DNA from 2 places in the Enterobacter sp. UPMP2052 genome. Region 2 is predicted to be linked to the other one. Evidence: predicted binding sites of a transcription regulator. Region 2 holds the regulator's gene; the other holds the start of a gene.
What was found. The regulator Fur, encoded in region 2, represses iron uptake genes when iron is present. The targets are predictions, from matches to a motif close to ATAATAATGAGAACNACTATCAA.

Region 1 (4,472 bases), 1.9 Mb from region 2:
GCCATGATACTGCCGACCTGCAGCGCTTCGTGAGCCGGAACACCCATTACCCAGGCAACAGGGTAGAAGATATAGCCCAGAATGCCCTGGAAGGAGATACCGAGCACCGCCGCGAACAGGGCGTTCAGGGCTGAAATCAGGGCGATAAAGCCGATCAGCATTGCCGCAACGATAATCGCAACCTTAAAGCCCGCCAGAATGTATTCACCCAGCATTTCGAAGAAGCTCTGACCTTCATGCAGATTTGCCATCTGCAGGTTCTCTTCGCCCTCTTCAACACGGTACGGGTTGATCAGAGACAGAACGATAAAGGTGCTGAACATGTTCAGAACCAGTGCCGCAACAACGTATTTTGGCTCCAGCATGGTCATGTATGCGCCAACAATCGACATGGAAACGGTAGACATCGCCGTTGCAGCCATGGTGTACATACGATTGCGGGACATTTTGCCGAGGATGTCTTTATACGCGATAAAGTTCTCAGACTGACCGAGGATCAGGGAGCTTACGGCGTTGAAAGATTCCAGTTTGCCCATACCGTTCACTTTTGACAGCACGGTACCGATAGCGCGGATAACAACAGGCAACACGCGGATGTGCTGCAAAATACCAATCAGCGCAGAGATAAAGACGATAGGGCACAGCACTTTCAGGAAGAAGAACGCCAGGCCTTGATCGTTCATATTACCGAAGACGAAATTGGTCCCTTCGTTGGCAAAACCGAGCAGTTTTTCGAACATTTCGGAAAAGCCTTTGACGAAGCCGAGTCCCACGTTGGAGTTCAGGAAGAACCACGCGAGTAAAACTTCAATAACCAGAAGCTGAACAACAAAGCGGATGCGGATTTTTTTGCGGTCATGGCTGACCAGCAACGCAAGCGCAGTAACGACAACGAGTGCCAGGACAAAATGAAGGACGCGGTCCATATTTGCTCCAAATATGAGGCAGGTTTAATTTCCGTGCACATTCTATGTAACAAGCGCAAAGAAAACGAGATCAAGGCCACACTATAGTTACATCCTGTGACGAGTCTCAAAAATAGTGATCAACAATACATTTTTGTTATGTTAGGTAAATGAGTGAAAAGTTAAGTTTGTGTGCTACGCTTCACAAATGACTGCGCATTTTCACAATCTGTGATGTCGCACCACCTGCCCACCTATTGTTCTTAGCTATCAATGAAATCATTTTTAACCACCTAAATGGTCTTGATAATCATTCTCATTTTGATAGCATAAAACATAGCAAAGGCTATATTTCCAGAGGCAGACATGACAAACAGTCGCGTAGAGGGTAGCAGTGGCAGAGCAGCGCGCAAGTTGCGGTTCGCGTTAATGGGACCTGCGTTCATTGCTGCTATTGGCTATATCGATCCGGGTAATTTTGCGACCAACATTCAGGCCGGGGCCAGCTTCGGCTATAAGCTGCTGTGGGTGGTAGTCTGGGCCAACTTCATGGCGATGCTGATCCAGATGCTTTCGGCAAAGCTGGGTATCGCCACAGGTAAAAACCTGGCGGAGCAGATCCGCGACCACTATCCGCGTCCGGCGGTGTGGCTGTACTGGATCCAGGCGGAAATTATCGCCATGGCGACCGATCTCGCCGAATTTATCGGGGCGGCTATCGGCTTCAAGCTGATTTTAGGCGTGTCGCTGCTGCAGGGTGCCGTGCTGACCGGGATTGCGACGTTCCTGATTTTGATGCTGCAGCGTCGCGGGCAAAAACCGCTCGAAAAGGTGATTGGTGGTCTGCTGCTGTTTGTGGCCGCAGCCTATATTGTTGAGCTGGTATTTTCTCAGCCGAATCTGGTGCAGCTCGGTAAAGGGATGGCGATCCCGAGCCTGCCTAATACCGAAGCCGTATTCCTGGCGGCAGGGGTGCTGGGCGCAACCATCATGCCGCACGTTATCTATCTCCACTCTTCATTAACCCAGGATTTGCACGGCGGAACGCGTAAAGACCGTTACTCCGCCACCAAATGGGACGTGGCGATTGCCATGACCATTGCCGGATTTGTGAACCTGGCGATGATGGCAACCGCAGCTGCCGCTTTCCATTTTAATGGCCATACGGGCGTCGCCGATCTTGATCAGGCCTATCTGACTCTCGAACCCTTACTTAGCCACGCCGCGGCGACCATCTTCGGGCTTAGCCTGGTGGCTGCCGGCCTCTCCTCAACCGTGGTGGGTACGCTGGCCGGGCAGGTGGTAATGCAGGGCTTTGTGCGCTTTCATATTCCGCTCTGGGTACGTCGCGCGGTCACAATGCTGCCGTCCTTCATCGTCATTTTGATGGGGCTGGATCCCACCCGTATTCTGGTGATGAGTCAGGTCTTACTGAGTTTTGGTATCGCGCTGGCGCTGGTGCCGCTGCTGATATTTACCAGTGACAAATCGCTGATGGGGGAGTTAGTGAACACCACGCTGGTGAAAAGAGCGGGGTGGGCCATCGTGGTGGTGGTGGTGGTGCTCAACCTGTGGCTGCTGGCAGGAACGGCATTAGGGTTATAAATAAAAAAAAGCAAAAAGAAAAAGGAGCCGCGAGGCTCCTTTGTTCATTAATGATGATGGCCGTGACCATGGCCTCTGCCGTGACCTCTGCCACCGCGATGGTCGTCGCGATCGCGCCAGCCTTCACGGTAGCCGCGTTCATAGGCTTTGCGTTTGTCCCAGCCGCGATGATAGCCATTGTCGTGCTTCCACCAGCGGTTTTTACGCCATTCATAATGGTGGTGCCAGTAATCGCGGTCGCGCCAGCCACCGCCGTCCCAGTAGTTACCGTAATTATCACGATCGCCAATTTGTAATTTTACGGATGGCAACAGGGTGATTTCGCCCGCGTTAGCAACCAGCGGTGCAGCAGCCAGTAAAACGGCAGCCAGAATCAGTGACCTGAACATACTTTTCTCCTTCACGATCGGGGCCTTGTGTGGCCTGTTAACGCAATATTACGAGTTGGTAAAGACTCGTATCATCGCCTCAACTCCGAATTCGTCAACGAGAGCACGAAATGCTAAAAACGGGTTTATTCTGACCCGCTAAGGATCGCGTCAATTTTCGCCAGTTCCTCTGTCGAGAAATGCCGATTCTCGAGCATGCCTGCTGCGTCATCAATTTGCGCCGTTTTACTGGCACCAATCAGCACAGACGTCACGGCATCGTGGCGCAGGATCCAGGCCAGTGCCATCTGCGACAGCTTCTGGTTCCGGCTTTCGGCCAATGCATTCAGCTTGCGGACTTTAACCAGCTTTTCCTCGGTCAACTGATCGGGGTTGAGGAACTTGCTGCCGCTGGCGGCTCGCGAGTCTTCAGGAATGCCGTTCAAATAGCGATTGGTCAGTTGGCCGCCCGCCAGCGGGGAGAAAGGAATACATCCCACGCCTTTCTCGTTCAGTACGTCCAGCAAACCCGCCTCAGGCGCGCGCTCGAACATGGAGTATTTCGGCTGGTGGATGAGACAGGGTGTGCCGAGATCCTCCAGGATCGTTATCGCCTGACGCGCCAGTTCGGCAGGGTAGTTGGATAATCCGACGTACAGCGCTTTGCCCTGACGCACGAGATGGTCGAGCGCTTTCATCGTCTCTGTTAACGGCGTTTCAGGATCCGGACGGTGGTGATAAAAGATGTCGACATACTCCAGCCCCATACGCCTCAGGCTTTGGTCCAGGCTCGAAATCAGGTATTTGCGTGAACCCCAGTCGCCGTAAGGGCCGTCCCACATGGTGTAGCCCGCTTTTGTAGAGATGATCAGTTCATCGCGCCACGGCAGGAAATCCTCCTGCAAAATGCGCCCAAAGTTGCGTTCTGCAGAGCCAGGTGGTGGGCCGTAGTTATTGGCAAGGTCAAAATGCGTAATGCCCAGATCGAAGGCGCGCTGTAAAAGTTGACGGCTGGTTTCGAGTAGCGTGGCGTCACCGAAGTTGTGCCAGAGGCCAAGGGAGATAGCGGGCAGCTTGAGACCACTGCGTCCACAACGGCGATACTGCATTGTCTGATAACGATTTTTGTCCGGCTGATAACCCATTTCATCACCTCAGGCGTTGAAAAGAAAAATGTGTGTATACGTTTACACTAACTCAACGAAAAGGGAAAGAACGCCGTATTTTTTGTAAAGCAATCTTTCCATGGCCTACTTATTGGCGTTTCTGGACAGTCATCGCGCTTCTCTAATACTCAGAGGGAGGTCAACGTCAGAAGGACACCTGTTATGACAACCCCATACTGCGTCGCCGATTACCTGCTGGACCGTCTTACAGATTGTGGTGCCGATCATCTGTTTGGTGTGCCGGGCGACTACAACCTGCAGTTTCTCGATCACGTAATAGACAGCCCGGACATCTGCTGGGTGGGCTGTGCCAACGAGCTGAATGCCTCTTACGCCGCCGACGGCTATGCCCGCTGCAAAGGCTTTGCCGCACTGCTGACGACATTTGGCGTGGGGGAATTAAGCGCCATGAACGGCATCGCGGGCAG
Region 2 (4,472 bases):
CTTCGGTGCAATGTATGACCTGAAAAACTGGAATCTGCCAGGCTGGGCGGTCGGTGCTTCTTATGCTTACGCGTGGGACGCGAAGCCTGCTGATATGGCAACCCCGGATGCGTACTACGATCCTAATTACCGCCTGAAAGAGTCCTCCTACAGTCTGGATGCTAGCTACACCCTGCAGGACGGGCGTGCCAAGGGCACCATGTTCAAACTGCACTTCACGCAGTATGACAACCACTCCGATATCCCAAGCTATGCGGGCGGTTACGGCAATATCTTCCAGGATGAACGTGACGTGAAATTCATGGTCATCGCGCCATTCACTATTTTCTGATGAAACCCCGGCGGGCGTGGCCCGCCGAAACGGAGACGGCAGATGAAAAGAAAAGTAGTCATGGTCGCGATGCTGGCAACAGGGCTGGTGGCCTGTGCGCAGCCTCAGGCCCCGAAAGAAGATTCGCGTCTGAAAGAGGCCTATAGCGCCTGTATCAATACCGCGCAAGGCTCGCCGGAGAAAGTTGAAGCCTGCCAGAGCGTGCTGAATGTGCTGAAGAAAGAGAAAGCGCATGAACAGTTCGCGACGCAGGAGAATGTCCGCGTGATGGATTACCAGGCCTGTATTCAGGCGCGTCAGACCGGTAACGAGCAGGAAGTCGAGAAGCGTTGCGATAAGATCTGGCAGGAAATTCGTAATAATAACCAATAGCGCTGTTTGACGCCCGGTGGCGCTGCGTTTACCGAACCTACAGAGGTGTCATCGCCCGTAGGCCCGGTAAGCGCAGCGCCACTGGGCTTTTTAAGGCAAAAAAAAAGCCAACCTTGCGGCTGGCTCAGAGTATGAAAGTTTGCTTATTTCGCGTCGTGCGCGTGCTCATCTTCGCGGCAATCGCCTTCCGCACAGTGTCCATACAGGTACAGGCTGTGGTTAGTCAGACGGATACCGTGGCGCGCGGCAATTTCACGCTGGCGTGATTCAATAGAATCATCGCTGAACTCAATGACCTTGCCGCAGTCGAGGCAGATCAGATGATCGTGGTGGTGTTGCTGGGTCAGCTCGAAAACAGATTTACCGCCTTCGAAATTATGACGGGTAACAATGCCCGCGTCATCAAACTGGTTCAGCACACGATAAACGGTTGCCAGCCCAATTTCTTCGCCCATGTCGATAAGACGCTTGTAAAGGTCTTCCGCACTGACATGGTGATTGTCTGGCCCCTGAAGCACTTCAAGGATTTTTAACCGAGGAAGCGTTACTTTCAGGCCAGCCTTCTTTAATGCGGTATTGTTGTCGGTCATGCGGAATCTGTCCTGTTGCTAAACGTTTCACTTCAAAAGAAGAAGTGACAGAAAATGCACCTGGGATAATGCGTCTCATTATAGAACTGCCATGGCTAAATGAAAACTGCAAGTCTCAGGCAAAGTATGCTTATAAAAACGTGGTATCACCAACAAACTTGTTCGATGGAGCCCACTTTTTATCAGGGGGATATTGTACAGGTCTGAGCGAAAAAGTTAAAAGTTTGTAGCAATTAATTTAATCGGTTTTACCTGGCATGCGGGCGCAACCGCAGTTGCGCCGCAGGAAAATCAGGCGTTAAGAATGTCGTCGAGGTTCAGTTCTTCACGGACCTGCTTCACCCATTTTTCGACACGCTCAGCGGTCAGTTCTGGCTGACGATCTTCGTCGATAGCCAGACCCACGAAGTGGTTGTCGTCTGCCAGGCCTTTGGACGCTTCAAAGTGGTAGCCCGCCGTTGGCCAGTGGCCGACAATCGCCGCGCCGCGTGGCTCAATGATGTCGCGGATGGTGCCCAGCGCATCACAGAAGTATTCCGCATAATCTTCCTGGTCGCCGCAGCCAAACAGGGCGACCAGCTTGCCGTTGAAGTCCACTTCTTCGAGCGTCGGGAAGAAATCGTCCCAGTCGCACTGCGCCTCGCCGTAGTACCAGGTCGGGATACCCAGCAGCAGGATGTCATAACCTTCGAGGTCTTCTTTGCTGCTTTTGGCGATGTCATGTACATCGGCAACGTCTTTACCGAGCTGTTTTTGAATGTTTTTTGCGATATTTTCGGTATTGCCGGTATCACTGCCGAAGAAAATGCCGATGATTGCCATGAGTAAAATAACCTCTTGAAACTTAATGGTATGGTGGCGCAATTTGTCCACGGATAAGGGCAATAATAGCAGAACTGGCAACCCTGCGGAAACAGCTATCGCGCAGGACTGCACTCTGTGCTACATGAAAAGGGAAATACGGGGGTTTTTCAGACTTATGCCTTGCTGCGTAACGCGTTGAGCTGAGCGATCAGCATCTCTTCAATCAATTCGCTGCGGCTGATATCACGGGCGGAGGCCAGCTCGTTTAGCGCATCGACAGCGTCAGCGTTGAGCTTCAGTTCGACACGCTTAAGCCCACGATTTTTATCGCGTTTAAGCTGGTTGCGTTTATTGATACGCAGCTGTTCATCACGCGAAAGCGGATTCGTCTTGGGTCGTCCCGGGCGACGCTCATTCGCGAACAGGTCTAGTGTCGTACGGTCCGTTTGTTCTTTGGCCATGATTCAGAGACTTCGGGGGAAAACAAGCCGCCCTGTTAATGCCCGGGCGATAAGCGCGCCATCATACATCACCGAAAACGACACGCCAACGACTGGAAGCCCTCTGTCTTCCAGTCGCTCTCTTTTTAATCAATTCGCCGTATCAGTAAGATAGCGGCGGATAGCGCGCAGGACCGCCTCCGGTTTTTCTGCATGAACCCAGTGGCCCGCCCCGGCGATGACGTGCGCGCGAGCCTGTGGGAACTGCGCCAGCAGTGCGTCGCGGTACGCCTCGGTCACGTAGGGTGAATTGCCGCCGGTAATAAAGAGGGTAGGGTGCTGCCAGGCGGGAACCGGCTGCCAGCCGACAATGTGAGCATACTGATCCCAAAGTACCGGGACGTTAAAACGCCACTGGCCGTCGACAAAGGATTTAAGCAGGAACTGCACCACGCCTTCCTCATCGAGGTGTTCACGCATGACGGCTGCGGCCTGCTGACGGGTAGACACGCCAGACTCCGTGACCGCATTGATCGCCGCGAAAATCTCGTCGTGGCGACGCACGTCGTAATCCACGGGGGCCACGTCAACCACCACCAGGCCAGCAATACGTTCCGGTGCCAGCGCCGTCAGCGCCATCACCGCTTTGCCACCCATGGAATGCCCGACTAAAGTGACCTTCTCAAGTTGATGTGCATCCAGCGTATCCAGCAAATCCTGCGCCATCGCCGCGTAAGTCATGTCAGGCGAACGCCCGGAAAGGCCATGATTACGCATATCGACCTGCAAAATGTCATGATCGGCAACCAGATCGCGCGCCAGTATGCCCAGGTTATCCAGGCTACCAAACAGGCCGTGAACCAGTACGATGGGAGAATTATTGTTCGGCGATTGTGCAGATTGCGCTCGGGTATTCAATTTCATGGCAAAGTTCTTTTTTTACGTATGTCAGGTTAGGGTATCATGTTGTCCATTCTGCCGCCCGGCTGCAAGGATCCAGTTTAATCCGACTTTTGCCGCCAACCTGGTTTGACGCTATCCGCTGTTGGGATTTGCTCCTATAATCCCAACGACTTGTATTCAGATAAGATATCGCACTGGATTAAGATGAAAACAATCGAAGTTGATGACGAACTCTATCAGTATATTGCCAGCCAGACGCGGCATATCGGGGAGAGCGCGTCCGACATTTTACGGCGTATGCTCAAAATTTCCGCCGCCGCACAGCCTGCTACCCCAGCCACTAAAGATGTCGTCTCTCAGCCGAGTGTTACCGCACAAGCAAAACCTGCCGTCGCGCCGGTGAAAGACAAAGTGCGCGCGATGCGCGAGCTGCTGCTGTCAGATGAGTATGCAGAACAGAAAAAGGCGGTTAACCGCTTTATGCTGGTGCTGACTACACTTTATTCACTGGATAACACCGCGTTTGCTGAAGCGACCGAGTCGCTGCATGGTCGTACCCGCGTTTACTTCGCGGGCGATGAGCAGACGCTGCTGCAAAATGGCAATCAAACCAAACCTAAACACGTCCCGGGTACACCGTACTGGGTGATCACCAATACCAACACGGGCCGCAAGTGCAGCATGATTGAACACATCATGCAGTCCATGCAGTTCCCGGCGGAATTGATTGAAAAGGTTTGCGGTACAATTTAACCCTTGCATCAGAAGGACCAGGCAATGGCAAATCACAGCCGTGCAGGCCAACCTGCACAACAAAGCGATTTGATTAACGTCGCTCAACTGACCGCCCAGTACTACGTGCTGAAGCCGGTGGTGGGCAACGCAGAACACGCAGTGAAGTTTGGTACATCTGGCCACCGCGGCAGCGCGGCGCGCCACAGCTTTAACGAGCCGCACATTCTGGCCATTGCCCAGGCCATCGCGGAAGAGCGCGCCAAAAACGGCGTCACCGGACCGTGCTATGTTGGGAAA

Region 1: the regulator Fur is predicted to act here: its motif matches at 1,209-1,231, upstream of ACWKX3_RS00775 (Nramp family divalent metal transporter).

Annotation. Positions count from the first base shown of each region.
Region 1 is NZ_JBSKJR010000001.1:164,325-168,796, forward strand. Features, by position in the region: gene ACWKX3_RS00770 (NupC/NupG family nucleoside CNT transporter) at 1-926, opposite strand, end outside; gene ACWKX3_RS00775 (Nramp family divalent metal transporter) at 1,272-2,510, shown strand; gene ypeC (DUF2502 domain-containing protein YpeC) at 2,558-2,899, opposite strand; gene mgrA (L-glyceraldehyde 3-phosphate reductase) at 3,025-4,023, opposite strand; gene ipdC (indolepyruvate decarboxylase) at 4,207-4,472, shown strand, end outside.
Region 2 is NZ_JBSKJR010000001.1:2,034,762-2,039,233, reverse strand. Features, by position in the region: gene chiP (chitoporin ChiP) at 1-331, shown strand, start outside; gene chiQ (ChiQ/YbfN family lipoprotein) at 374-703, shown strand; gene fur (ferric iron uptake transcriptional regulator) at 847-1,293, opposite strand; gene fldA (flavodoxin FldA) at 1,585-2,115, opposite strand; gene ybfE (LexA regulated protein) at 2,271-2,558, opposite strand; gene ybfF (esterase) at 2,688-3,461, opposite strand; gene seqA (replication initiation negative regulator SeqA) at 3,645-4,193, shown strand; gene pgm (phosphoglucomutase (alpha-D-glucose-1,6-bisphosphate-dependent)) at 4,218-4,472, shown strand, end outside.